DNA from 4 places in the Brevibacillus sp. HB2.2 genome. Region 1 is predicted to be linked to each of the others. Evidence: riboswitches for the same ligand, from Rfam matches in the RefSeq annotation. Region 1 holds a riboswitch; each other region holds the start of a gene.
The links. Region 1 has a riboswitch for cobalamin ahead of HP401_RS15025 (ABC transporter substrate-binding protein). Riboswitches for the same ligand answer to the same signal wherever they lie in the genome.

Region 1 (5,994 bases):
TACATCATCTCTTTCATCGGTACGAACCAGAACGACATGCAAAGCACAATAACGTCCAGTAAAAGAAAGACCGTACCAATGGACAATCCCGTGTACTTACTGATCAACAGGGAGAAAATATCGTCTCCACCTGTCGCAGCTCCATAGCGCAGAACCAATCCGGTACCTAGCCCGGTCAATACACCGGCCAAGACAGACGCCAGCGGCATCATTCTGCTCATATCCATGACAATCGGTGAAAATCGTTCAAACAAATCGTAAAACACGGTAAAAGCAAGTGATGCAAAAATGGTGTCCCAAATGAACTGGCGGCCTCTTACTAACCAGGCAACCAAAAACAGTGGAATATCCAGCAAAAGCATCACCATCGCTGGCGACAAGTCAAAGGCGTATTTCGCCAGTAACCCCAAGCCAACAAACCCACCTTCAGACAAATGGTTCTGAAAGTTAATGTGATAATACGCAAAAGCAAGTAAACAAGCTCCAAACAAAATCATACTATAACGCTTAGATAACTGCAGCGCTCTCCTCATCATGGTTTCCTCGCATTTTTGTCGGTTTAGGCACAGACGACCAACCGACTACCGAGGAACATCGCAAGTATAAGTCGCTACTCATACAAATGGCCTCACTTTCGTAGTAGATTAGTCGTCTTCAGTGACGATCGACTACTACGAAGCTAGATGTAGGAGAGGTCAAAACGTTTCCAGATCGTCCTATGGGGACGCATGGTATCCTGATCCCTTCCATGGCTTTTCTTGTATTATATCATAAAAAAGGTGAAAAGACGACTCGAAACCGTCTTTTCACCACGTTAAAATCGGAAAGCTTGTCCTTTTAGTTCCATCGGAATCCCTGCTGTGACAAGAAAAACTTGATCGGCAACAGCTGCCACGCGCTGATTCATCAGCCCCGCCAAGTCTCGGAACATACGGCCTAACGGATGTTGTGGGACGAGTCCGTCGCCTACTTCGTTTGTGACCAGCAAAACGGTGCCATGGTAGTCTTTTAGCTTGTTTACCAGCACATCCACCTGCTGGAGCACACCCTCAAAAGACTGCTCCTCCCGATCATGCAAAAGCCAATTGGAAAGCCAAAGGATCAAGCAATCAATCAAAATCACTGTCTGCTGTTCTTGTATGTCCTTTTGTGCTCCGAGCTTCGTCAGCCATTCTGTCAATGCATACGGCTCCTCAATCGTTTGCCAAGGAAAGTTGGACTGCAAGCGGCGATCGCGATGGTGCAAGATCCGCTCTTCCATTTCCTCATCAGTGATTGGTGCGGTCGCGATGTAAACACCCGAGGAGCCCAAATGAGCCGCGTATTTTTCGGCAAACGTGCTTTTTCCGCTGCGTGCTCCACCTGTTATTAGTACGATCATGCTTTTGTCTCCTTACACTTGCGATTGCAAAATAATTTGCGGCAAATGATGAACAGGATGCTCCATGACAATCGGTCTGGTTCCGTATACAGCCTCTATTCTGTCACTTTGCAAAATGTCTTTTGGTGTGCCGACGCTTATCTGCTTTCCTTTATGCAGCATCAAAATGCGATCGCAGTAGAGGGAGGCCAGATTCAGATCGTGCAGCACAGCAATGACCGTCACCTGTGTCGTCTTTTGCCATTTTCGCACGATGTCCATAAGCTGAATCTGGTACCCGATATCGAGGTAAGTCGTGGGTTCATCGAGCAACAGCACCTGAGGTCTCTGAATCAATGCCTTCCCCAAAGCTACGCGCTGCTTTTCCCCACCACTCAACTGATCCAGTGTGCGTTCTTCCAAATGTTCAAGGCCGAGCATTTGTACGATTTCATCAATAAGCGATGCGACATCCTGCTTCTCTTCCCCCAGCCAATTTTGGTAAGGAAAGCGCCCCATCTCCAACACCTCTCGGACTCGAAAGCCCACTGGCGGCAGCCCCTCTTGCTCCAATACAGCCAATATTTTTGCAAGCTCTTTGCGTGGATAGGAATGAAGCTTTTTCTCCTGAAGCAAAATATCTCCTGCATCTGCCTTGATGACCCCTGAAATCATTTTCAGCAAGGTGGATTTACCGCTTCCATTTGGTCCGATAATGCCAAAAAATTCTCCCTTGTCCACGCAAAAATCGATTCCGTGCAAAACTGGCGTATCCTGATACGATTTTTGCAAGCTGTGCACATTGATCATTGCATACGTTACCTCTTCCTAAAGCGTTTATTTTGCTTTAATAAATACGCGAAAAACGGTGCACCCAGAAATGCTGTCACGACACCGAGCGGGATTTCCGTTGGACTTAGCAGCATTCTGGCGAGAGTATCGGCCCACAGCACATAGATACCACCGCAGATCGCAGCCATCGGCAGTAAAATTCGATAGTCAGGACCGACAAGCATACGGACGAGGTGCGGTACCACCAGGCCAACGAACCCGATAATTCCCGCGATAGAAACCGCCGCTGCCGTCAGGAGCGTCGAGACGACCAGAACCACCAGCTTCGTTCGATCTACATGGACGCCGAGATGCGCAGCCTGCCGCTCGCCTAACGCAAATAGGTTCAAGGAACGCGCATAGCTTACCAGCACTATTCCGCCTATGACCAAGTACGGAATCAAGACATACGTAAAGGCCCAGCCCCGAAATGACAGGCTGCCCATCAGCCAGAACACGATCTCATTCACCGTCTGATCCGATAGCGACACCATAAAGGAAACGAGTGAGCCGAGAAAAGCCTGCACAACAACACCAGACAAAATCAGGGTCTCCGTTTGTAGCTTTCCTTGGGTGTTCGCGAGTCCGAGTACGATCCATAAACTGAGCAGTCCTGTAAGAAAAGCGACAACAGGCGTGCTCCATGCACCCAAAAAGCTGATTTGCAAGCCAAACAGGATCAAAAAGGCTGCTCCGACAGCAGAACCGGATGCCACGCCCATCGTAAATGGATCTGCGAGCGGATTGCGCAAAACTCCCTGGAAGCCCGCCCCCGCAAGAGACAAGCAGGCGCCAATCAAAACAGCCAATACAACGCGTGGAAAACGAACCTTCATGACAATTTGCTCAGATGACTCCGGCCACGTTACGGTGATCCACTCAGACAAGCCCGGGATTTGATGGAGCAGGATGAGCCATACTTGCGAAATGGGGAGGTGTGCCGCCCCCATCGAGATACTGATGACTATTGAAGCCAGAAGGACGAGACAGCTGGCTCCTCCCCATATGAACAATCGATTCTTCATTTTATTTCACCAAGTCAGGGTAAATCGCCTTCGCTACTTTAATCAAGCCTTGTGTAATACGCGGACCAGGACGGGACAAAATATTTTGGTCCATGCCAAAGATTTGTTTTTCACGAATCGCCTTCATTTTATCCCAGCCATTACGCTTGGCGATCATATCCTCCAGCTTGACGCCAGTCTTTTCATCGGTAATTCCACTCGCATACAAAATGACGTCTGGATCGTTTTGCAAAATCTTTTCTTCACTGATCGGATTCCAGCCCTGTGTATCAGAAGCAATGTTCGTCGCTCCAGCCAGTGTGATGAGCTCGTCCATGAATTCACCTTTTCCGACTGTCCAGCCTGGGGAAAACTCAAGGTATACCTTTTTCTTCTCTTCTGGTTTTACATGTTTCACTGCTTCTTGAACGTACGCGATATCCTTCTTCATTTGCGCGACAACTTTTTCGGCTTGTTCTTGTTTGTTAGTGATAACTCCCATCGCCAACACATTGTTTAGGATGTCATCCATCTTTGTCGGATGGGTAATGTAGACGGGCATCCCGAGAGATTTGAGCTTGTCAGCCACTGGCTTCTCCATCGAAATCCCACCGACGACCATATCTGGCGTTTGAGCGAGAATCGCTTCTTCATTCGGTTTGACGACGCCACCAATTTTCGGTTTTGTCTTCGCCGCTTCTGGATAATCATCATAGTCTGAGACAGCTACGATCCGATCTTCCAAGCCTAATGCGAACAAAATCTCTGTCTCGGCAGGTGATGTGGAGACGATTCGCTCAGGAGCTTTTGCAAAGGTTACTTCTTTTCCTGTCGCATCCTTGACTGTCAACGGATACGTTGTTTGTTTTGCAGACTGCTCGGCTGTATTCTCTTGCGGTGCTGTCTGCGGTGCACTGGTTTGTCCACCAGGTGCTGGCTGGCTGTTATCGTTACCCGCACAACCTGCGAGGCTCGCCGCAACAAGTAGTGGGATCATGAATCGCAATGAACGTTTCATATGTAAAACTTCCTTTCTGCGTGTCTGATTGACTGTACCTTCCAATAAAAAAAGCGACCCTTGCTTCCATTCGGAATTCAAAGGGTCGGCACCTCAGGGCAAACAGACAGGATGGTCTGCTTCCTGAAATAGGCCGATCCTTTCCGCGAAGGCAACAGGCACAAAAACAAACAGGCAGGTCTCCTGGCTTACGGCTGAGGAACGAGCCGATTTACAGTGGCGGGACCGCGTCGGATTTTCACCGACTTCCCTTTTCACCCGATCTTTTTGAGAAAAGACGAGGCACCTATTTGCTGTTACGTTTGAAATTGTCACAGTCCATGACTCATCCTACATCATAGCATTCCTTGGATGAAAAAAGAATGACAAACACGTTAGCCATTACTTTCTTGCCTGCTAAAAATGAAAACGCCTGAACAAAAAGTTCAGGCAAATGGAATGCTTTTGGCAAAGCTTTTACCCTCGTTTGTGCAAATAATCCAGAATGCCCATGGCGCACACCTGTAAATCGAGCTTGAGTACTCCGAAAACTTCGTGGTCATCATTGATGCCTTGTAACTGTAGATGCTCCGAGACTCGTTCCAATAACTTACGAGACAGATCAGCATAGGTTTGTCCAGCAGCAAGTGTTGATTCTCCTTCCGCCACAAACACTGGGAGCCACTCACGTATTTGACGGTACACATCGTCTACCTGTTCAGACATCCCAAAATGACCAAAGTAAATACGATTCAGCTTGCGCGCTTCAAATCGACGTAGAGACGCTAACATGGCATCCGGGTCAAACTGATTCGGAGAAGTAGATGGCAGCACGAGGTGTACACCATCCTTTTTAAGCTGCGGATAAAGTACACCTGCCGTATCACCTGTGAACATGCCGCGGCTAACGGGATCGTAGATGCTGAAGTGATGATTGGCATGCCCTGGCGAATCCAGAAACTCCAACACGCAATTCGCTCCGATCTTTAGTGTATCCCCGTCTCCACGAATCAAAATCCGCTCTTCGGGAACAGCCTCAATCGGATCAAACAATCGATCAAAATCATCATGATACACCGCTCTCGCCCCTGCGATCAGTCGGCTTGGATTAACGAGGTGACGTGCACCTTTCGGATGGACGACGATCTTTGCGTTTGGGCAATCCTTTAGAAAAAGTCCCACTCCTCCCGCATGATCCAAATGAATATGCGTCACAATGATGTATTTTACTTGTTCCGGGGTAAAACCGAGCTTGGCGAGGCCGGTCTTGATGTATGGGACGGAGGGGCTTGGCCCTGTTTCAACCAAAGTCAGTTCTTCTTCAGCGATGACATAAGTCCCCGTGCGTTCCGCCCAGCCCATATCGAAACCGTCTATTAAATGGATGCGCTCCCCTAAGTAAATTGGCTGTGATGATTGCATGTAAATGCTCCTCCTTTTCAAAGGTGATTTTGTTGCGAGAATATTTACACTTTATCATCAATTTGGGACGTACTGGTAATATCAACACAAATTCTTCATATTTTCATCGTAATATGAGGGTAGTAAAAACAATTCTTTTACCTGGAGGGGTGCAAAATGGGTCAGCTTTTCTCTGAGTTACGACCTGAGCATGAGAAGTTTATCAAGAAGCAGCGAATGTTCTTCGTTGCCTCTGCTCCTATGGACACAGATGGTCACGTGAATCTTTCACCGAAAGGGTACGATTCCTTTCGCATCCTATCGCCTACCGAGGTGGCCTATTTGGACCTGACCGGAAGCGGAAACGAAACCAGTGCTCATCTACAGGAAAATGGCAGGAT
Region 2 (5,994 bases), on a different contig from region 1:
ATCTTGAAAGACCAAGCCTACCTTTTGCGTCATCTCTTGCAATGCGGCCCGTTTGTAGACAAGCGGTTTCCCCTTCCACAGCACCTGTCCCTGCTGTGGCTCGATGATCCCGTTTCCATGCAAGAACAGGGTCGACTTCCCACAGCCATTCCGTCCCAAAAGAACACATTTTTTCCCCTCTGGAATCCATAAGGACAGCCCTGACAGGACTGGTCCCCGCCCTCCTGGATACGTGTACTGCAAATCGATGAACTCCAACAACCGTGATGTCATAACCGCCAACCTCCTGTCCACCACTCAAGCAGCACCAGCAGGATACAGCCTGCGATTGATTCCCACTCATAGCGGCGCGAGCGGGCATGGGAATGAAACGAGAGCACCTGCATGCTCTCCCCGAAACCTCTTGCCGCCATTCCTTTGTGCAGGGCTTCGTATTTGCGCATCGCTCTGACAAACAATTGCGCAACGAGAACCCCTGCATCCCGAAGTGTCGCCCGGAAGCCGCGATGACCTCCGCGCGAACGTTGGGCAATCCAGATCTGGTGAGAAATCGTTACCAACACAAAAATAAATCGATACATGATCATTAATAAATCAGTCACAAGAACAGGCATATGAAGCCGGCGAAGCACCTGCAAGATTTCGGCAAACGGCACGGTAAACAAAAGGAAAGCAAAGCAGGATAAGCTCGCCATGGTCCGCCAAAATAAGATCCAAACTTTACTGAAGGAGGACACCGGCACATAGAGCACATACGAACCCAAATCCCATGCTGCCGCGACCTGGACCTGTACTCCTCCTGCTCTCGCCCCTTCAATCAATAGTGCAGGGAGCCCCGCCGCGAAAAACGAGAGTGACACGATCATAAAGGCACAGTAGATACGGACAGGAATACGGGCATACACCACTACCCATACCGTCATCCAAACCACGACCGCCATCTGCATCCATACATGTCCCACCAGGACGAGCAGTAGCATTGCACTCGCCAGCAATAGCTTATGAGCTGGCGGCAGATGTTTTAGCCTGTTTTGATAAGAGAGAGAATCAAGCTGCAACCCGTTCATTTTTTGCGTTTATCCAACCGACCTTTGTACAAGCCCACGGCGTAGCCAACCACTCCCGCTCCCAACGCCGCCTGCACCGCAAACAATAGACTCTCCGTCTCTCCCCCTGGCGGTTCTATTAGCGGTTGAAACCATGGTTCGTAGTTCGGAGCTATTTCCTTGATCGCTTCTTCTGCCACGCCGTCTGCGCCGCCAAATTCCGAATCCTGCACCAGCAACAGCGGGACAGTAGCCAGTACGATTACCCCCAAGAGTAAAAGCCAGTTCCATCCTTTTTTCACAGCGATTCCTCCCGTTTGAGCAAACGAAGCTGTGTAAGCTCTTTTGCGTTATAAGATAACAACCAGTTCCAAACAAGAACGGTCAACAGACCTTCACTGATGGCGAGCGGTACTTGCGTGAACGCAAATATTCCTGCGAATTTGGCAAACGAAGCCAACACTCCGCCAGATTCAGCTGGAAATGCGAGTGCCAGTTGAAGCGAAGTCACCACATAGGTAGCGAGATCAGCCAAAGCCGCCGCCGCAAAAACCGCCAGCCGCTGACTTCCGGCCACTTTCATAATCAACCGATAGATTCCGTATGCCACCATCGGTCCTACCACTGCCATGGATACAGCATTTGCCCCTAGCGTAGTCAAACCTCCATGCGCCAAAAGCAAGGCTTGAAACAAGAGCACCATACTCCCTAACACAGACATCGCAAAAGGCCCAAACATAATGGCGCCAAGGCCCGTTCCAGTCGGGTGAGAGCTGCTGCCTGTAACCGAAGGGATTTTCAATGCAGATAAAACAAAGGCAAATGCTCCTGCAACGCCAATAAGGAGCTTCATCTCGGGATGTTCTTTTACAATCTTGTTAATCGAGCGAATCCCAAGAATAAAGAATGGCAAGAACACAGCCCACCAAAATAAGGCCCAGGATAATGGCAAATACCCTTCCATGATGTGCATTGCATGTCCTGTCTCAGGTTCATTGAGCAAAAAATACAAGACAAAGCCCGCGATCATCAAACAAGTAGATACGAGACGAGATCGATTCATGTTTATCCTCCTTCACTGACTTTCATTCTTTCCTCCAAACAAAAAAATCCCATCCATCAGTGGACGAGATGTGCACACAAAACAACAGACTGACTAGACAGCCTCATTGCCTCGTATTCACCGCTCCTTTCCGCGAAGGTTCTGTGGGTGTGGCTACTAGGTAGGTCTCCTGGCTTCCAGATCCATGCGCTCCTTGTCCTTCCCCATACGAAGATGAGTGGTTTCCTTTTCAAAGAGAGCTCCCTGGTTACAGTGGCGGGACCGCTCGGGACTTTCACCCGATTCCCTGTTACCCTTTATGCGTCACATAAAGGCACCTAACGCCGACTATATGCAATTGACTGACAATTCATGTTTGTCCCACATCATTATACCGGATCACTACATAAATCGGAAGAATATAAGCAAAAACGCATAAGTCGATGACCCGCTACAAAGGAGCCATCGACCTATGCATACTTATTCTTTCTATTCTTTTGCGTCTACGCCAATTACTTCGCTAATATGTTTAAAACCATCGCGTTGCATGAGCTTGAGCAGTTTTTTGTTGATTTGTTTGGCGATACCTGGGCCCTGATAAATCATCCCCGTATACACCTGAACAAGACTGGCTCCTGCCCGGATTTTCGCGTAGGCATCTTCGCCGTTATAAATACCGCCGACACCGATGATTGGTACCTTGTCCCCTACTTCTTGATAAATCTCCTTCACCCAAGCAGTGGAACGCTCTGTAAGAGGTCTACCGCTCAGTCCGCCCGCTTCCTCGGCAAATCGATGTCCGGAAACGGCCTCACGTGACAGTGTCGTATTGGTAGCAATAATTCCGGAAATGCCTTCTTCTACAGCAGCGTGAACAACATCGCGCATGTGCTCATCTGACATGTCTGGCGCTACTTTTAGCAAGATCGGCTTTTTCTTGATGGAACGCCCTTCCATTTCGGTTGCCTTTTCTTTTACTGCACGCACCAAATGACGCAAGCTCTCCGTTTCCTGCAAGTCACGAAGATTCGGGGTATTCGGAGAGCTGATGTTAATGACGAAATAGTGACCGTATGCATAGAGCATGTCCATACATTTGCTATAGTCAATGGCCGCCTCTTCATTCGGCGTTACTTTGTTTTTCCCAATGTTAATCCCAATCGGAACATCTGAGTATGCGTAATCGACTAAGTGCTGGGAAGCCAAATACGCACCGTGATTGTTGAAGCCCATCCGGTTAATGACAGCTTGATGTTCCGGCAATCGGAACAATCGAGGCTTCGGATTGCCTGGCTGCCCCTGTGGCGTCAATGTCCCGATTTCCACAAACCCAAAACCAAGAGCACCCAACGCATGATAAACTTCTGCATTTTTATCAAAACCGGCTGCAAGTCCGACTGGATTCGGAAAAGTCATTCCCCACAGCTTATTCTCCAACCGCTGGTCTTTTACCTGATAGATCATCTTCAGGATGCTTTTGCCTGGAGCAGAATCCTCCACCAGCCTTAAGGCACCAATTGTCTTTTCATGAATCTCTTCCGCATCTTGCTGGAACAGATATTTTCTTATGAGCTGATACATCGGCTGCACTCCTTACTCCGTTTCTACCTTTTTACCTCATAGTAGAATACCATACTTTTTCGGGAGGATGTAACCTTTATACGTGATACATATTTCCAATCAAGCAGGCAAATCCTAACAGCACCACCACACACAGGGGGATAAGTCTTTCATGAAGGTGAACGACTAAAGGGGTTCGTTCGTGAAATGTTGAGTACAGTTACGCCTGCTTTCGTACAAAAAAGCTCCGAAGAACAGGTAGCCGAGCAAATTCGCGGGACGTTTCTAAAAGGAGTCAAGACAGGGGTTGATCTATATAGCTTGGAGGAGAGTTTAAATAAAAAAACTGCTTGCCGTAAGCTCGGACAAGCAGTTTCTTCATTGCTTTTTACCGTTGAAGCTAGTTTTTCACCAGCAAAACTTCTTCGATAGAAGCATACGGCAGGTTATGCGCATCAGCGACAGCCTTGTAAGCTACTTTTCCGTCGATGACGTTTACGCCTTTTGCCAATGCTTTGTTGTCGCGAATCGCTTGTGCGTAGCCTTTGTTCGCCAATTGTACCGCGTAAGGAACAGTTACGTTGGTCAGGGCCAATGTAGATGTACGAGCGACTGCACCAGGCATGTTCGCTACCGCGTAGTGAATCACACCATGCTTCTCATAGGTTGGCTTGTCATGAGTCGTGATGCGGTCAACGGTTTCGATCGATCCGCCTTGGTCAATCGCAACGTCTACGATCACTGAACCAGGTGACATCTCTTTTACCATGTCTTCTGTTACCAGACGCGGAGCGCGAGCACCTGGAATGAGTACAGCGCCTACCAGCAAATCTGCTTTTTTCACAGCGTTTGCGATGTTGAAGGAATTGGACATCAGCGTCTGAACGCGACCTTGGAACAGGTCATCCAGTTGGCGCAGACGGTCTGCGTTTACATCGATAATGGTTACATTTGCACCCAGTCCAAGCGCCATTTTCGCTGCGTTTGTTCCTACGATCCCGCCGCCGATTACGACTACCTCGCCTTTTGGCACGCCTGGTACGCCACCGAGCAGAACGCCTTTTCCACCGTATTGCTTTTCCAGGAATTGCGCGCCGATTTGAACGGACATGCGACCTGCTACTTCAGACATCGGCATCAACAGTGGCAGAGCGCCATTGTCGAGCTGGATGGTTTCGTAAGCGATTGCAATCACTTTTTTATCGAGCAATTCACGAGTCAATTCAGGCTCTGGTGCGAGATGCAAATACGTGAACAGAATCAGACCCTCACGGAAATATCCGTATTCAGCAGGGAGTGGTTCTTTTACTTTCATGACCATGTCAGACGCCCATGCCTCTGCTGCTGTCTCTACGATCTCAGCGCCTACTGCCTTGTAATCTTCATTCGTAAAACCACTGCCTTGCCCTGCACTTGTTTCTACACGAACCAAATGTCCGTTTTGTACCAGAGCAGCTACACCTGCCGGAGTAATGGCTACGCGGTTCTCATTATTTTTAATTTCTTTTGGAATTCCAACGATCATGATAAGTATGTCCTCCTTGGAAACGCCAATTTCTTTGCGGTTACTATTATTGTACAGCGTATCTTCGGGCATACTCCTTGGAGATTCCTTTAATTTTAGCATCTTTTCATTTGTGAAAATTCACAAACGAACTACTGTTCCCTATCTAATTTGGCTATTTTCAACTCTAAATATAAGGCAGCCCGCTGGTTCATATTGTCGAGGTCGACACGCATGATCTCCTCAATTCGTCTCAGCCGGTAGCTCAACGTATTGATGTGGATATGCAAACGCTCTGCTGTCTTGTTGACCTTGCCAGCGGCATCCAAAAAAGTTTCCAAAGTCGTCAAGAGCGTGGTCTGGTTCTCGCGATCGTACTGTCTGAGTTTTTCCAACCGTTCATTCTGATAGCCCTGCTCCTCTTCCCACTGCTTCAGTTGAAGTAAATAGCGATAAATCCCCAACTCGTGGTACCCGTGAATCCCTTCATTTTCCTGAGGAAACAGCTTTTTGATCTTGAGTGCATGCAGCGCTTCCCTGTAACTTTTCACAATATCCGTATAAGACTTGTAATCTCTCCCGTACCCGGCAATCACCTGGCGTCCTTCTGTGACATGTGCTTCGAGCTTGCCGAGCGAGTCTGCGAGGAACTGTTCCACCTTGCGAATGAGCACGTCGCTCTTCTCTTTTTTCGCATCGGACAGACCGATCAATAAGATGATTTGTGATCCGTCGACAACCCATAGCAGCTTGTCACGCATTAACAACGGATATAAGTACTGATCTAGACGGGTTCCTGCCGCTTCTATAATACAAATTAAATAAGAGGTCGGAAGCTGCAT
Region 3 (5,994 bases), on a different contig from region 1:
CTTGGGCTTTGAACAATCGGAATATGCAAAAGGCACTTATTTTAACAAGTACGTGACGAACGATTACAGCCCGCGGACGGAAAAAGCAAAGCTTCTCTTTGAAGGAATGCACATTCCGACACCAGCAGATTGGGCGGAGCTACAGCAAAAGGTGCAAAAGCATGGCGTTTATCATGCGTACCGTTTGGCGATTGCACCGACACAGAGCATTTCCTACATTCAGAACGCGACTTCTAGCGTGATGCCAATCGTCGAGCATATCGAAACGAGAACGTATGCCAACTCTACGACGTATTACCCGATGCCATACTTGTCGCAGGAAAACTATTTTTACTACAAATCGGCGTATGTGATCGACCAATTCAAAGTGATTGATCTGATTGCCGAAATTCAAGAGCACATCGACCAAGGAATTTCGACTGTACTGCACGTGAACAGCAATATTTCAACCAGAGAACTGGCTCGCTATTACATTTACGCAGCGAAAAAAGGTCTGAAGTCGCTCTACTATACGCGTACGAAGCATTTGACTGTAGAAGAGTGCATTAGCTGCGCAGTTTAGTGAAGTCGATTCATATAAGGAAAAGCATCAAGCAAAAAGAGAAGAGGAACGCCATATGAAAGCAGTCAATTGGAACAGGCCGGACGACGATTTTACGATGACGTTTTGGAATCAAAACATCATGCAGTTCTGGACGGATGATGAGATTCCGTTGTCAGATGACAAGATGGCCTGGATGGAGCTCAGTGCGACTGAACGGGACACATATAAAAAAGTATTGGGCGGTCTCACCTTGCTGGATACGGTTCAGGGTGGAGTAGGGATGCCGAAGATCATGGAGCATGTCGATGGACTGCAAAGAAAAGCGGTTCTCGCCTTCATGGGCATGATGGAGCAAATCCATGCCAAATCATACAGCAGTATTTTTACAACGCTGGCAACGACCGAAGAGATTGACGGTATTTTTTCGTGGGTAGAAAACAATCCACATTTGCAAAAGAAAGCGGCCCTCATCTCCAAACGCTATCAAGAGATTGAGAAACCGAAAGACTTGTACATGGCGATGGTAGCGTCCGTTTTCCTGGAAAGCTATCTGTTTTACAGCGGCTTCTTCTATCCGCTCTATTTGGCGGGGCAAGGAAAGATGACAAGTAGCGGGGAAATTATCGACCTGATTGTTCGTGACGAGAGCATCCACGGACTCTATGTCGGCGTTCTCGCGCAAGAAGTCTACCAAGGCCTGAGTGTGGTCGAGCAGACCGCAGCAAAAGAGGAGCTGTATGCCCTTTTGCATGAGCTGCAAGAAAATGAAGAGGCCTATACGACTTCGTTGTATACCGAAATCGGATTGGCTGACGAGGTTCATGCCTACGTGCGCTACAACGCGAATAAGGCATTGATGAATCTGGGGCTGGACCCGCTATTCCCGGAGGAAGAAGTGAACCCGATCGTGCTGAACGGCATTCGCACGCAGACAAAGCAGCATGACTTCTTCTCGAAAAAAGGAAATGGTTATGTCCGTACACTAAACGTAGAGCCGTTGACGGACGATGATTTTAGATTTTAGTATGACAAAAAATGGATTCTGTGTTACGGTATGAACAGTATGCTGCCCTGCTCGTTTTCTGGGGCACTTCACAGAACCATGATAATTTCATAGGAGTGGGAACAGGTTCTTTGGTTATCAAGATCGACCAAGGATGAAAAGGGAAGTCGGTGAGAATCCGACACGGTCCCGCCACTGTATGAGGGGAGTCGGCACATTTATTAGCCACTGATCCAATCGGATTGGGAAGGTATGTGCAGATGATGATCCCAAAGTCAGGAGACCTGCCTGTTTCGACGACACTGCTTAACCTACGGGAGATAGGGAGGTGTTAGGATGCTGTGATCTCAGTGCTTATTTGGCATTTCTAACGTTCTTTTTGATCGTTGGAGATGCCTTTTTTATTGGGCGGATTCAAGTCAAGATCGAATGAAGAATGGAGAGGAAGCTCATGAAGAGCAGCAATTTGGGATATCCACGGATCGGGAAGAACCGGGAGTGGAAAAAGGCATTGGAAGTATTTTGGGCAGGCAGCATCGATGAGGCAAGCCTGGTACAGCAAATGGAGCAAATCCGTCACCAAAACCTGTTACGTCAGCAGGAAAAAGGGGTCGAGCTGATCCCTGTGGGTGACTTTACGTACTACGATCACATGCTGGATATGGCTGTGATGTTTGGAATGGTCCCCAAGCGTTATGAATACGAGGGAGGCCCGGTTTCATTAGCCACATACTTCGCCATGGCTCGCGGTTCGAAGGAAGCTGTTGCCAGCGAAATGACGAAATGGTTTAACACGAACTACCATTACATCGTCCCGGAGTTCGGTGAAAGACAACCAGCCATAACCGAGAACAAGCCTCTCCAGGCCTATTTGGAGGCCAAAGAAAAGTATGGCATCATCGGAAAGCCTGTTATTGTAGGCCCGTATACGTTTGTCAAATTGTCTAAAGGATATGAGAAAAACGAATTTGAGATCGTCGTGGATCAACTCGTTCCGCTCTACATAGACGTTCTCCGGGAGTTAGAGCTGCACGGCGTGGAATGGGTGCAAATCGATGAGCCTGCATTTGTACTGGATGTCTCTGAGCAAGAACGCGCCATCATCAAACGTATCTATACGCAGATCGGTCAAGCACTCCCGCATCTACAATGCATGCTGCAAACCTATTTTGAAGCGGTGGATTGGTACAAGGAGCTAGTTTCCTTACCGGTAAAAGGAATCGGTCTTGATTTTGTACACGGAGCGAAGCGCAATTTGACTCATCTAAAAACACACGGGTTTCCAGCAGACAAGATTCTCGCAGCGGGAATCATCGACGGTCGAAACATATGGCGTGCGTCCATTGAAGAGAAATGGGAGCTGGTCAATGAAATTTCCGAGATCGTTCCACTCGAAAAGCTGTGGCTGCAACCGTCTAGCAGTTTGTTGCACGTTCCTGTAACAGTTGAAGCAGAGAGCGAATTGCCAGAGGAAGTCGTGTCTGCATTGGCGTTTTCCGACGAAAAACTAGGGGAAGTACAGCTTTTAGTCCAAGGATTCCGATATGGTAAGTACGTCATTTCAAAAGAGATCGCTCAAAATGAAGCGGACTTGCTAAAGCTCGCATTATCTCCAGCGAGGAATCGTCTAGAAGTGAAGAATGCTTTACGTCAAGTCGCTGCTGCCAAACTTGAAAGAAGTGTTCCTTATCTCGAACGTCGAGAGATTCAACAAAATACGTGGAAGTTACCACTGTTGCCAACGACCACAATCGGTAGTTTCCCGCAGACGGCGGAGGTTCGTCAAGCCCGACAGCAGTTTAAAAAAGGGAACTGGACAGTAGAGCAATACGACGCTTTCATTCATGCGCAAATCAAGGAATGGGTCAAAATACAAGAAGAGCTCGGTCTGGATGTCCTCGTCCATGGTGAGTTCGAACGAACAGATATGGTTGAGTATTTTGGCGAAAAGCTCGATGGCTTTTTGTTCACGAAAAACGGCTGGGTGCAGTCATATGGCTCGCGTTGCGTGAAGCCACCTGTTATTTACGGAGATGTGGAGTTTGTGGCACCAATGACGGTCAAAGAAAGTGTGTATGCAAAATCATTGACCGCCAAACCAATGAAGGGTATGTTAACGGGCCCAGCAACTATTCTGAATTGGTCGTTTGCTCGAGACGATGTCTCCAGACAAGAAGTGTGCGAACAAATCGCGTTGGCATTGCGAAAAGAGGTAGAAGCCTTGGAAGAAGCGGGGATTCTCATGATTCAAGTCGATGAACCAGCGCTGCGCGAAGGACTTCCGCTCAAAAAAGAAGAGCAAGCAGCTTATCTCGAGTGGGGTGTCAGAGCGTTTCGTCTAGCGACTTCCACTGTTGCGCCGAGCACCCAGATTCATACACATATGTGCTATTGCGAATTCCATGATTTCATGGACGTCATCAGCGAACTCGATGCCGATGTGATCTCGATTGAAACCTCACGTAGCCACGGAGAGCTCGTGTCTGTGTTCGAAACAGGTACGTATGATAAAGGCATCGGGCTCGGCGTATATGATATCCATAGCCCCCGAGTTCCAGCTGTTTCAGAAATGGAAGATATGGTAGCACGAGGTGTGCAAGTACTTCCACCGGATCAATTTTGGATAAACCCGGATTGCGGGCTGAAGACGAGAGGAAGAGAAGAAACCGTTCAGTCATTACGAAACATGGTTGCGGCAACGAAGGCGATTCGGAATCGTTTGACAGCTCAGTCGGGAAGGTGAACGCGATGAGAGGAGCCACACAAATGATGACAGAAGCACGACCGATCCAACAATCGAGAACCTTTTTGACTGATCTCGTCTTTCCACCGGATACCAATCACCACCATACCATTTTCGGTGGAAAAGTCATGGCCTATGTAGATAAAATCGCCTGCATCGCAGCTATGCGACATTGCCGTAAGCCTGTTGTCACTGCGTCGAGCGATTCCTTCGATTTTCTTGCGCCAATCAAGACAGGGGAAGCGATCAACCTGGAGGCATATGTGACCTGGACCCATAAGACATCGATGGAAGTATTCGTGAGAGTGGAAGCGGAGAACTTGTTGACCGGGGAAAAGCGCATGACAGCACGCGCGTATCTGACGATGATTGCCCTCGACGATCAAGGAAAGCCGACGATCGTGCCTGGTGTCATTCCTGATACTGAGGAAGAGCGCATTCAGTATGAAAAAGCGAAGGAACGTCATGTATTGAGAAGGAAGCGGAAGGTAGAGATGTAAGGGGAACACTATCACCCCCCCTATAACGAATAGATGCCTCTGGTGAGCTTGGTTGCAACAGGTCACCGGAGGCATTTTTTTTTATGACTATTTAGAAAGTCGTTTTCTGCCACTGGATTCATTCTCGCTTCCGTACGATTTACCTTTTCGTCTATGGCTAACTTCTTTAAATGAGGTGCTCTGGTAATTTTACGATTTAGTAAGATTGTATTCTGTATTGTAAGACAGCAGTCATTCATTTGTCTAAAGATAACGTGTATGTTTAAGTCATGAAACCGACTTGGGGAGTTGAAAAGATAAAGGTAGGTAAGGTGTTTAATCTAAATGAATATTTTCAATGAGGAGATTCTACATGAATAAAATAAATTCGTATACAAGAATAGACATTATGGATTACTTACGAGGATTTGCCTTGATTGGGGTACTTCTTGTAAATAGTTTTCAGGTGATGAATAATGTGTCGAATTATAATGAATTACATGCTGGACTGTATTATATTTTTAACAGTAAATTTTATCCAATTCTATTTTTCTTATTTGGACTTGGAAGCTACTTTTTTATGAATCGATCCCAACAACAAATAAAGAACCGTTACCTTCTGTTTTTCCGCAGAATCTGCTTCTTATTTGTACTAGGACTGATCCATACATTTTATGCACCGTCAGGTATTCACGATGTGCTGATGCAGTACGCTGTCCTTGGCCTATTTATAGCTCTGTTTTTTAAAACAAATCAATGGACGAACTTAGTGGTAACGATAATCCTAATCATTTTGTCTATCGTAACTGCCTTTTGTCAACCGTATTATGGGGAGAGAATTGCATGGCTAGAACTTTTCTCAGCAATTAGTAAATGGTTATCGCTGATGATGATAGGTTTTACCATGGGCCAATTTAAAATAATTGAAAATATTTATGCGAAAGTAAAGCATGTTTTGATTTTTTTAATTGGGATCATTTGTGCTTATGTCATTTTATATTTTGTAAATAGCTCAGTAGAGATTACTCCAGCAGGCATTGAAATACTAGAAGATTATTTAGTTTCCTCGATGATGGTTAGCATCCTTATTATTTCTCTGCAATGGAATCAGATAAAAGCTATATTGTCTCCATTAAAATTATATGGACAAATGTCCTTAACAAATTATCTTGCACAAAGTGCCTTATTAATTGTTTTTAGCTCCATGATTAGTATTCATTCTTTG
Region 4 (5,994 bases), on a different contig from region 1:
TCAAATACGAGGCTGCGAAGGATGGATTGCTGTATCCACACATCTATGGACCGCTGAATCAAGATGCGATCGTGGATAGAAAGCAAATGAATCGGATAGACGGCCAGTGGCGTCTGGGAACGTCCATCCGCTAACTCTACCATTTAAACCATTTGAGTAGCGCAAGCACTTCTTGACGCTTGGCCTCAGGTAGCTTGTCGAGTCTGCGCAAGAGAAGATCGATTCGCATGCGCTGTTCCACTTCGGATTCAGGTACCTTCTGCCCCTTCACCCATTGTCGTTTCAGGCGGACGGGATCGGTATCAGAGATGATCCGAAGCAGCTTTCTTTCCAACAAATCTAAGGAAGCCATAGGTGAAACCCTCTTTTTCGTTTAATCCGTTTCTTCTATTATAACACGGGTACATAAAGAAACCATGATTGGCGCACAATGGTAAAGGTGTTGAATATAACCCTTTGTAGGAGGCGTATCGATTATGGCGAAGCCGGATGACCGTTCTGACAACGCAGAAAAGCTTCAACAGATGATTTCCAATACGGAAGAGAACATTCGTGAGTCCGAAGATTACCTGACGGCTCATGCTGGAGAGATTTCTGCAGAGGAAAAAGCAAACCTCGAGGCGAAGAATCATCGTCGCGAAGAAAGCATCGAGGGATATCGCGCAGAAATCAAGGATGAATCTACGCAGGCATAACCTTGCTACCAAACGTCTGGCGCCAACTACGCGTCAGGCGTTTTTTCATTCTATCGGGCAAAAGTGCAACAAAACATGATTTGTTTTGCGAAACATGGTAATCTGTAATGGTACAAATTGAATAAGAGGAGAAAGACTTATGAAGCGACCAGAAGATACACGCGTCGTTGTCGGCATGTCCGGCGGAGTCGACTCCTCCGTGACGGCTTACCTGCTTAAGCAACAGGGATATGACGTCATCGGCATCTTCATGAAAAACTGGGATGATACCGATGAATTCGGCCACTGCACGGCGGAAGAAGACTTCCAGGATGTCCGGCGCGTCTGTGAACAGATCGGCATTCCATATTACACGGTAAACTTTGAAAAAGAATACATGGACAAGGTATTCCAGTATTTTTTGGATGAATATAAACGAGGCCGTACACCGAATCCGGATGTCATGTGCAACCGTGAAATCAAGTTCGGTGAGCTTCTCGCCAAGGTGATGGATCTGGGGGCGGATTATATTGCTACCGGCCATTACGCGCAGGTCAAGTACATCGATGGCGAGTACAAGCTGATTCGCGGCGCTGACAACAACAAGGACCAGACTTACTTCTTGAATGTATTGGGCCAAGAACAGCTTTCCAAAACGATGTTCCCGATTGGTCATCTCCCGAAACCGCAAGTAAGGGAGATCGCGGAAAAAGCAGGACTCTATACAGCGAAAAAGAAGGACAGTACAGGGATCTGCTTTATTGGGGAGCGCAACTTCCGCGAGTTCCTGCAAAACTATTTGCCAGCCAAACCAGGAAATATCGAGACCGTAGATGGAGCAGTCATCGGTACGCACGACGGGCTGATGTACTATACATTGGGCCAACGACAAGGCCTAGGGATAGGCGGAGGTCATGGCACAAGCGGGCAGCCTTGGTTTGTTGTAGACAAGGATCTGGAACGGAATGCCCTGATCGTTGGCGAAGGCTCTGATCATATCCGTCTGTACTCGAAGAGTCTCTTGGCGACCAACGTGAGCTGGGTGAGTGATAAGAAACCATCCGAAACGTTTACTTGTACAGCCAAATTCCGTTATCGTCAGCCAGATCAGGGAGTAACCGTTCACCTGCTGGAGGATGGCAACGTAGAAGTTGTATTTGATCAACCGCAAAAAGCAGTGACACCTGGTCAGGCTGTCGTCTTCTACGATGGGGAAGTGTGCTTGGGTGGAGGTACGATTGACAAGGTACGCTTAGTCGATAAAGAGAACTAAGATAGACGGGGGAAGCACTCGGTGGATGCTACGAAAAAATCAAAAGTGATTATCGTTTCATTTTTGGCGGGAGCAGTTCTCTTGGCGATCATCTCTTATTTCGGGATGGCCTCCATGGGTAAAGAGCATATGGCGACGATCCAAAACGTCATCAAGGAGAACGGCGGGGTTGTAAACGCGGGTGGAGTGACAGCAGTACCGATGGATGAAAGTCCTTTTACCAACAGCGGAAAAGGCAATACCATCTACCGTATCTACTTTACGAAAGATGGGCAAACGTTGACGGCTTGGTATCGTGCTGATAACGAATCCTCCATCAAGAAAGAGCCGGAAGCGTGGATTCTGCCGTAATAACGAGGATAAACCTGACTGGGAGAGTGAAGGCATCACATGACCCAATATGCTGGATTGCGTGAACTGGCTGAACTGATTCGAAGACTCGAGCCAGAGTTAGCGGGTGCACAATTAAGTATTCTTGCTCATGAAAATAAAGAGGAAATCGCAACATTGCTAGTGGAAGGACTCGGGACAAAAATTCCTGTCCAACACAGCTCTGGCGAATATGCGAATCATTTGGCGATTTTGCGTGTAGGAGCGAACAAGTACACCTTTGCGCAAGATTGGAGAGAAGTGTACATCAGTGAAATCAATTACTGCGCGTGTCGCATACCTCCAGGGGCCCACGGATTGTTGGTTCGCCATATCGATTATCCAGGCGTGATTTATGATGTCTCACGAAAACTGGCCGAGTATCAAATCAATGTTTCCAAGTTGAATGTATCCCGCGAGCAAAAAGGGAAGAATGCCCTGCTTATCTCTGTGACTGATGAAGAGATTACACCAACGATTGTATCTGCCATCGAAGAGCTGCCCCAAATCACCAAAGTGTTATCTCTACAGTAAGCGAATCATGAAAAACAAAAACTGCCCGTTGTTAGTAGCGGGCAGTTTTTTTCGTGGCGAATCTGAGTCCTTGACTAATGAAGACTGGCAAAACGGACGAGTGATTTTCGTTGGCAAATTCCTTAAAGGAAGCCTTGATTTGGCCCTTCCCCATGGAGGACAATCGTTCGATCATCGCCAGCGATTTTTCTTTGACCAAGAATCGCCCATCGTTTTCCAACTCCCCGATGGTGAGGAGTGCATGGACGTTGAGGTCATCTGTCAGCAGGCTCGGCAATTGACTCTCCTTCGCAAGCAGCACGCTCTCATTCCAGTGGATAGAGGGACTACCGGCAATATACCGCTGGAACGCGTGTGGTCTGGACAGAAGCACATGCAAGACAAATAAGCCGCCTAGCGAATGTCCCAAAATCGCTTGCTGGGTCCGATCGATGGGGAAGTCGTTTTCGATGCTAGGCTTGAGCTCCTCCTCTAAAAAGGTGAGGAACTGCTCGGCTCCCCCCATTTGTGGCCACTCGGCTCCTTTTGGGCTGTCAGGAAGCTCTGAGGCGGGAACTTCATACGTGTAATCATAGAAACGGGCAGGATGGTATGGAGCGTCTGTTGGATAGCCAATCCCGACGACGATAGCAGGATACACCCCAGTTCGTTCAGGGCCACGTGATTGTATCCGTATCGCTTCGGTCACGGTTGCAAAAACAGAGTTTCCATCTAGCAAATATATGACGGGAAAGCCTGATTCCGGAGGGGGATCGGCAGGTATACTTACGAAAATGTGATAGTCACGCTCTTGATAAGTCATGATTCTACGGTAGGAACGAGGTATGACGACAGGTTGATAGTCGGTGCTTTTCATGAGGGCGACTCTCCAATCTCTCCAAGGCTAACCAACACGCACAAAATCTATTATATGAACGAGAACCAGAGATTGGCAATAGCCGAAAAAGGAGAATAGTTAGTTTTCGAAAAGAGCCCATACTGAGCTTGACTCCTACGATATATTGAGGTAAAGTAAGTTTTACCAACTACATATTGATGCGGTAAGGTGTTTACCAGCCAGATTTGGTAGACTTAATAGGGAAGTCGGTGAGAATCCGACGCGGTCCCGCCACTGTAATGAGAGAGTTCCATTTGCGAAAGAAGGCCACTGATCATGAAGGATCGGGAAGGTGAAAATGGAGCGATGATCCAAAAGCCAGGAGACCTGCCTAACCGCTTGCACTGTTTACCCTACGGGAGATAGGGAAGTGTTCGAGCGCTCAATTCGCATTGGCGAATTGCTAGATGGAAGTCATCACGCGCATTCGGCATGTAAACGTCGGATGCGCTTTTACTTTGGCTAAATAACATACATACAGAGTAAAAATAGCAAGGATAGGATGAGGGACATGCTAATCGCTTATGATTCAAAAACAGGAAACGTCCGACGATTCGTCAACAAAATTAATTTGCCACATGTGGAAATTGATCAAGATATGGTGCTGGACGAGCCATTCATTTTGATCACATACACGACGGGATTCGGACAAGTGCCGGAGAAGGTGGCGACGTTCCTGAAGCGAAATCATGTCCATCTGCGCGGGGTATCTGCCAGCGGCAACCGCAACTGGGGAACCAGTTTTGCCAAAAGCGCGGATACGATCGCGAGCCAATATGGCGTTCCGGTGATTTCTAAATTCGAACTGTCCGGTACCGGCCGTGACGTGGAACAATTTACGAGTGGGGTGGCAGCAATTGCGGCATATTGAATTGAACAACGAACTGATGCAGCGTGGCAACGACGGATTTTATCAACTGGAAAAGGATCGGGAAGCGGTTGCGGTCTTCATGGAAGAAGTGCAGTCCAACACGATGACCTTTGGCAGTGTGAAAGAACGCATGGACTATTTGATCGAGAATGATTTTTATGAAAACGTCTATGAAACATACACGGTTGAGCAGGTCGATGAAGTTTTCCGTTTGGCCTATGACGCCGATTTTCAATTTGCTTCGTATATGGCTATCTCCAAATTTTATAAAGATTACGCTTTGAAAACGAACGATAAATCGATGTACTTGGAGCAGTATCCAGACCGGGTGGCCGTTGTGGCACTGTCACTTGGACAAGGTGACTTTGAGCTCGCCAAGCGTTTAACGGTCTCCATGATGGATCAACGCTTGCAACCAGCGACACCAACCTTCCTGAACGCAGGCAAAAGCCGCCGGGGAGAAATGGTTTCCTGCTTCTTGCTCGAAATGGATGATTCACTGAATTCCATCAACTTTATTTTGGGAACTTGTATGCAGTTATCCAAAATTGGCGGCGGTGTAGCCGTGAACCTGTCCAAGCTTCGCGGACGAGGAGAGCCGATTAAAGGCGTCGAGGGCGCAGCAAAAGGTGTTATGCCGGTTCTCAAGCTGTTGGAAGATGCGTTTTCCTACGCGGATCAAATGGGGCAACGCAAAGGCTCAGGTGCAGCGTACTACAACATCTTCGGCTGGGATATTAACGAGTTTCTCGATTGCAAAAAAATCAATGCGGATGAAAAAGCCCGCATCAAAACGTTGTCCATCGGCCTGATCGTACCAAACGTATTCTACAAGCTGGCTGAGGAAAACAAGCCATTGACTGTGTTTGCTCCGTACTCCGTGTACAAAGAATACGGCGTGCATCTGGATGATATGGACCTCGATGAGATGTACGAGGAGCTCTTGGCTAACGATCGCATCAAGAAAAAGACCGTGATGAGCGCACGCGAGATGTTGACCAAAATCGCGATGATCCAAATGGAATCGGGCTATCCGTACATCATGAACAAAACGAATGCGAACAACAACCATGCGCTGAAAGATCTCGGTTCGGTAAAAATGTCCAACCTGTGCACGGAAATCTTCCAGCTACAGGAGACTTCGACGATTACCAATTACGGCGAGATGGATATCATCCGTCGCGATATTAGCTGCAATCTGGCATCGCTCAATATTGTCAATGTGATGGAACGCAAAATGATCCGCGAATCTGTCCACGAAGGAATCGAAGCCATTACAGCCGTGAGTGACATGACGCGTGTAGAAAACGCTCCAGGCGTTCAAAAGGCAAATCGTGAGCTGCACTCTGTAGGTCTCGGTGCGATGAATCTGAACGGTTATCTCGCAAAGAACAGA

Region 2: linked by a shared signal. The riboswitch ahead of HP401_RS24495 (energy-coupling factor ABC transporter permease) and the one ahead of HP401_RS15025 (ABC transporter substrate-binding protein) in region 1 are both predicted to bind cobalamin.
Region 3: linked by a shared signal. The riboswitch ahead of metE (5-methyltetrahydropteroyltriglutamate--homocysteine S-methyltransferase) and the one ahead of HP401_RS15025 (ABC transporter substrate-binding protein) in region 1 are both predicted to bind cobalamin.
Region 4: linked by a shared signal. The riboswitch ahead of nrdI (class Ib ribonucleoside-diphosphate reductase assembly flavoprotein NrdI) and the one ahead of HP401_RS15025 (ABC transporter substrate-binding protein) in region 1 are both predicted to bind cobalamin.

Annotation. Positions count from the first base shown of each region.
Region 1 covers NZ_JABSUV010000018.1:116,245-122,238, reverse strand. Annotated here, with positions in the region: gene HP401_RS15045 (YitT family protein) at 1-536, opposite strand, end outside; gene cobU (bifunctional adenosylcobinamide kinase/adenosylcobinamide-phosphate guanylyltransferase) at 815-1,381, opposite strand; gene HP401_RS15035 (ABC transporter ATP-binding protein) at 1,394-2,170, opposite strand; gene HP401_RS15030 (FecCD family ABC transporter permease) at 2,179-3,216, opposite strand; gene HP401_RS15025 (ABC transporter substrate-binding protein) at 3,218-4,213, opposite strand; cobalamin riboswitch at 4,370-4,518, opposite strand; gene HP401_RS15020 (MBL fold metallo-hydrolase) at 4,670-5,614, opposite strand; gene HP401_RS15015 (pyridoxamine 5'-phosphate oxidase family protein) at 5,771-5,994, shown strand, end outside.
Region 2 covers NZ_JABSUV010000043.1:13,949-19,942, forward strand. Annotated here, with positions in the region: gene HP401_RS24480 (energy-coupling factor ABC transporter ATP-binding protein) at 1-273, opposite strand, end outside; gene cbiQ (cobalt ECF transporter T component CbiQ) at 270-1,067, opposite strand; gene HP401_RS24490 (energy-coupling factor ABC transporter substrate-binding protein) at 1,064-1,348, opposite strand; gene HP401_RS24495 (energy-coupling factor ABC transporter permease) at 1,345-2,109, opposite strand; cobalamin riboswitch at 2,252-2,445, opposite strand; gene HP401_RS24500 (quinone-dependent dihydroorotate dehydrogenase) at 2,578-3,669, opposite strand; gene ald (alanine dehydrogenase) at 4,049-5,173, opposite strand; gene HP401_RS24510 (PucR family transcriptional regulator) at 5,305-5,994, opposite strand, start outside.
Region 3 covers NZ_JABSUV010000025.1:10,613-16,606, forward strand. Annotated here, with positions in the region: gene nrdE (class 1b ribonucleoside-diphosphate reductase subunit alpha) at 1-562, shown strand, start outside; gene nrdF (class 1b ribonucleoside-diphosphate reductase subunit beta) at 618-1,568, shown strand; cobalamin riboswitch at 1,655-1,853, shown strand; gene metE (5-methyltetrahydropteroyltriglutamate--homocysteine S-methyltransferase) at 1,999-4,290, shown strand; gene HP401_RS30275 (acyl-CoA thioesterase) at 4,314-4,790, shown strand; gene HP401_RS30280 (DUF418 domain-containing protein) at 5,143-5,994, shown strand, end outside.
Region 4 covers NZ_JABSUV010000025.1:4,506-10,499, forward strand. Annotated here, with positions in the region: gene HP401_RS30220 (DUF952 domain-containing protein) at 1-134, shown strand, start outside; gene HP401_RS30225 (hypothetical protein) at 137-352, opposite strand; gene tlp (small acid-soluble spore protein Tlp) at 477-695, shown strand; gene mnmA (tRNA 2-thiouridine(34) synthase MnmA) at 835-1,947, shown strand; gene HP401_RS30240 (hypothetical protein) at 1,969-2,298, shown strand; gene HP401_RS30245 (ACT domain-containing protein) at 2,338-2,850, shown strand; gene HP401_RS30250 (alpha/beta hydrolase) at 2,882-3,706, opposite strand; cobalamin riboswitch at 3,877-4,076, shown strand; gene nrdI (class Ib ribonucleoside-diphosphate reductase assembly flavoprotein NrdI) at 4,239-4,598, shown strand; gene nrdE (class 1b ribonucleoside-diphosphate reductase subunit alpha) at 4,585-5,994, shown strand, end outside.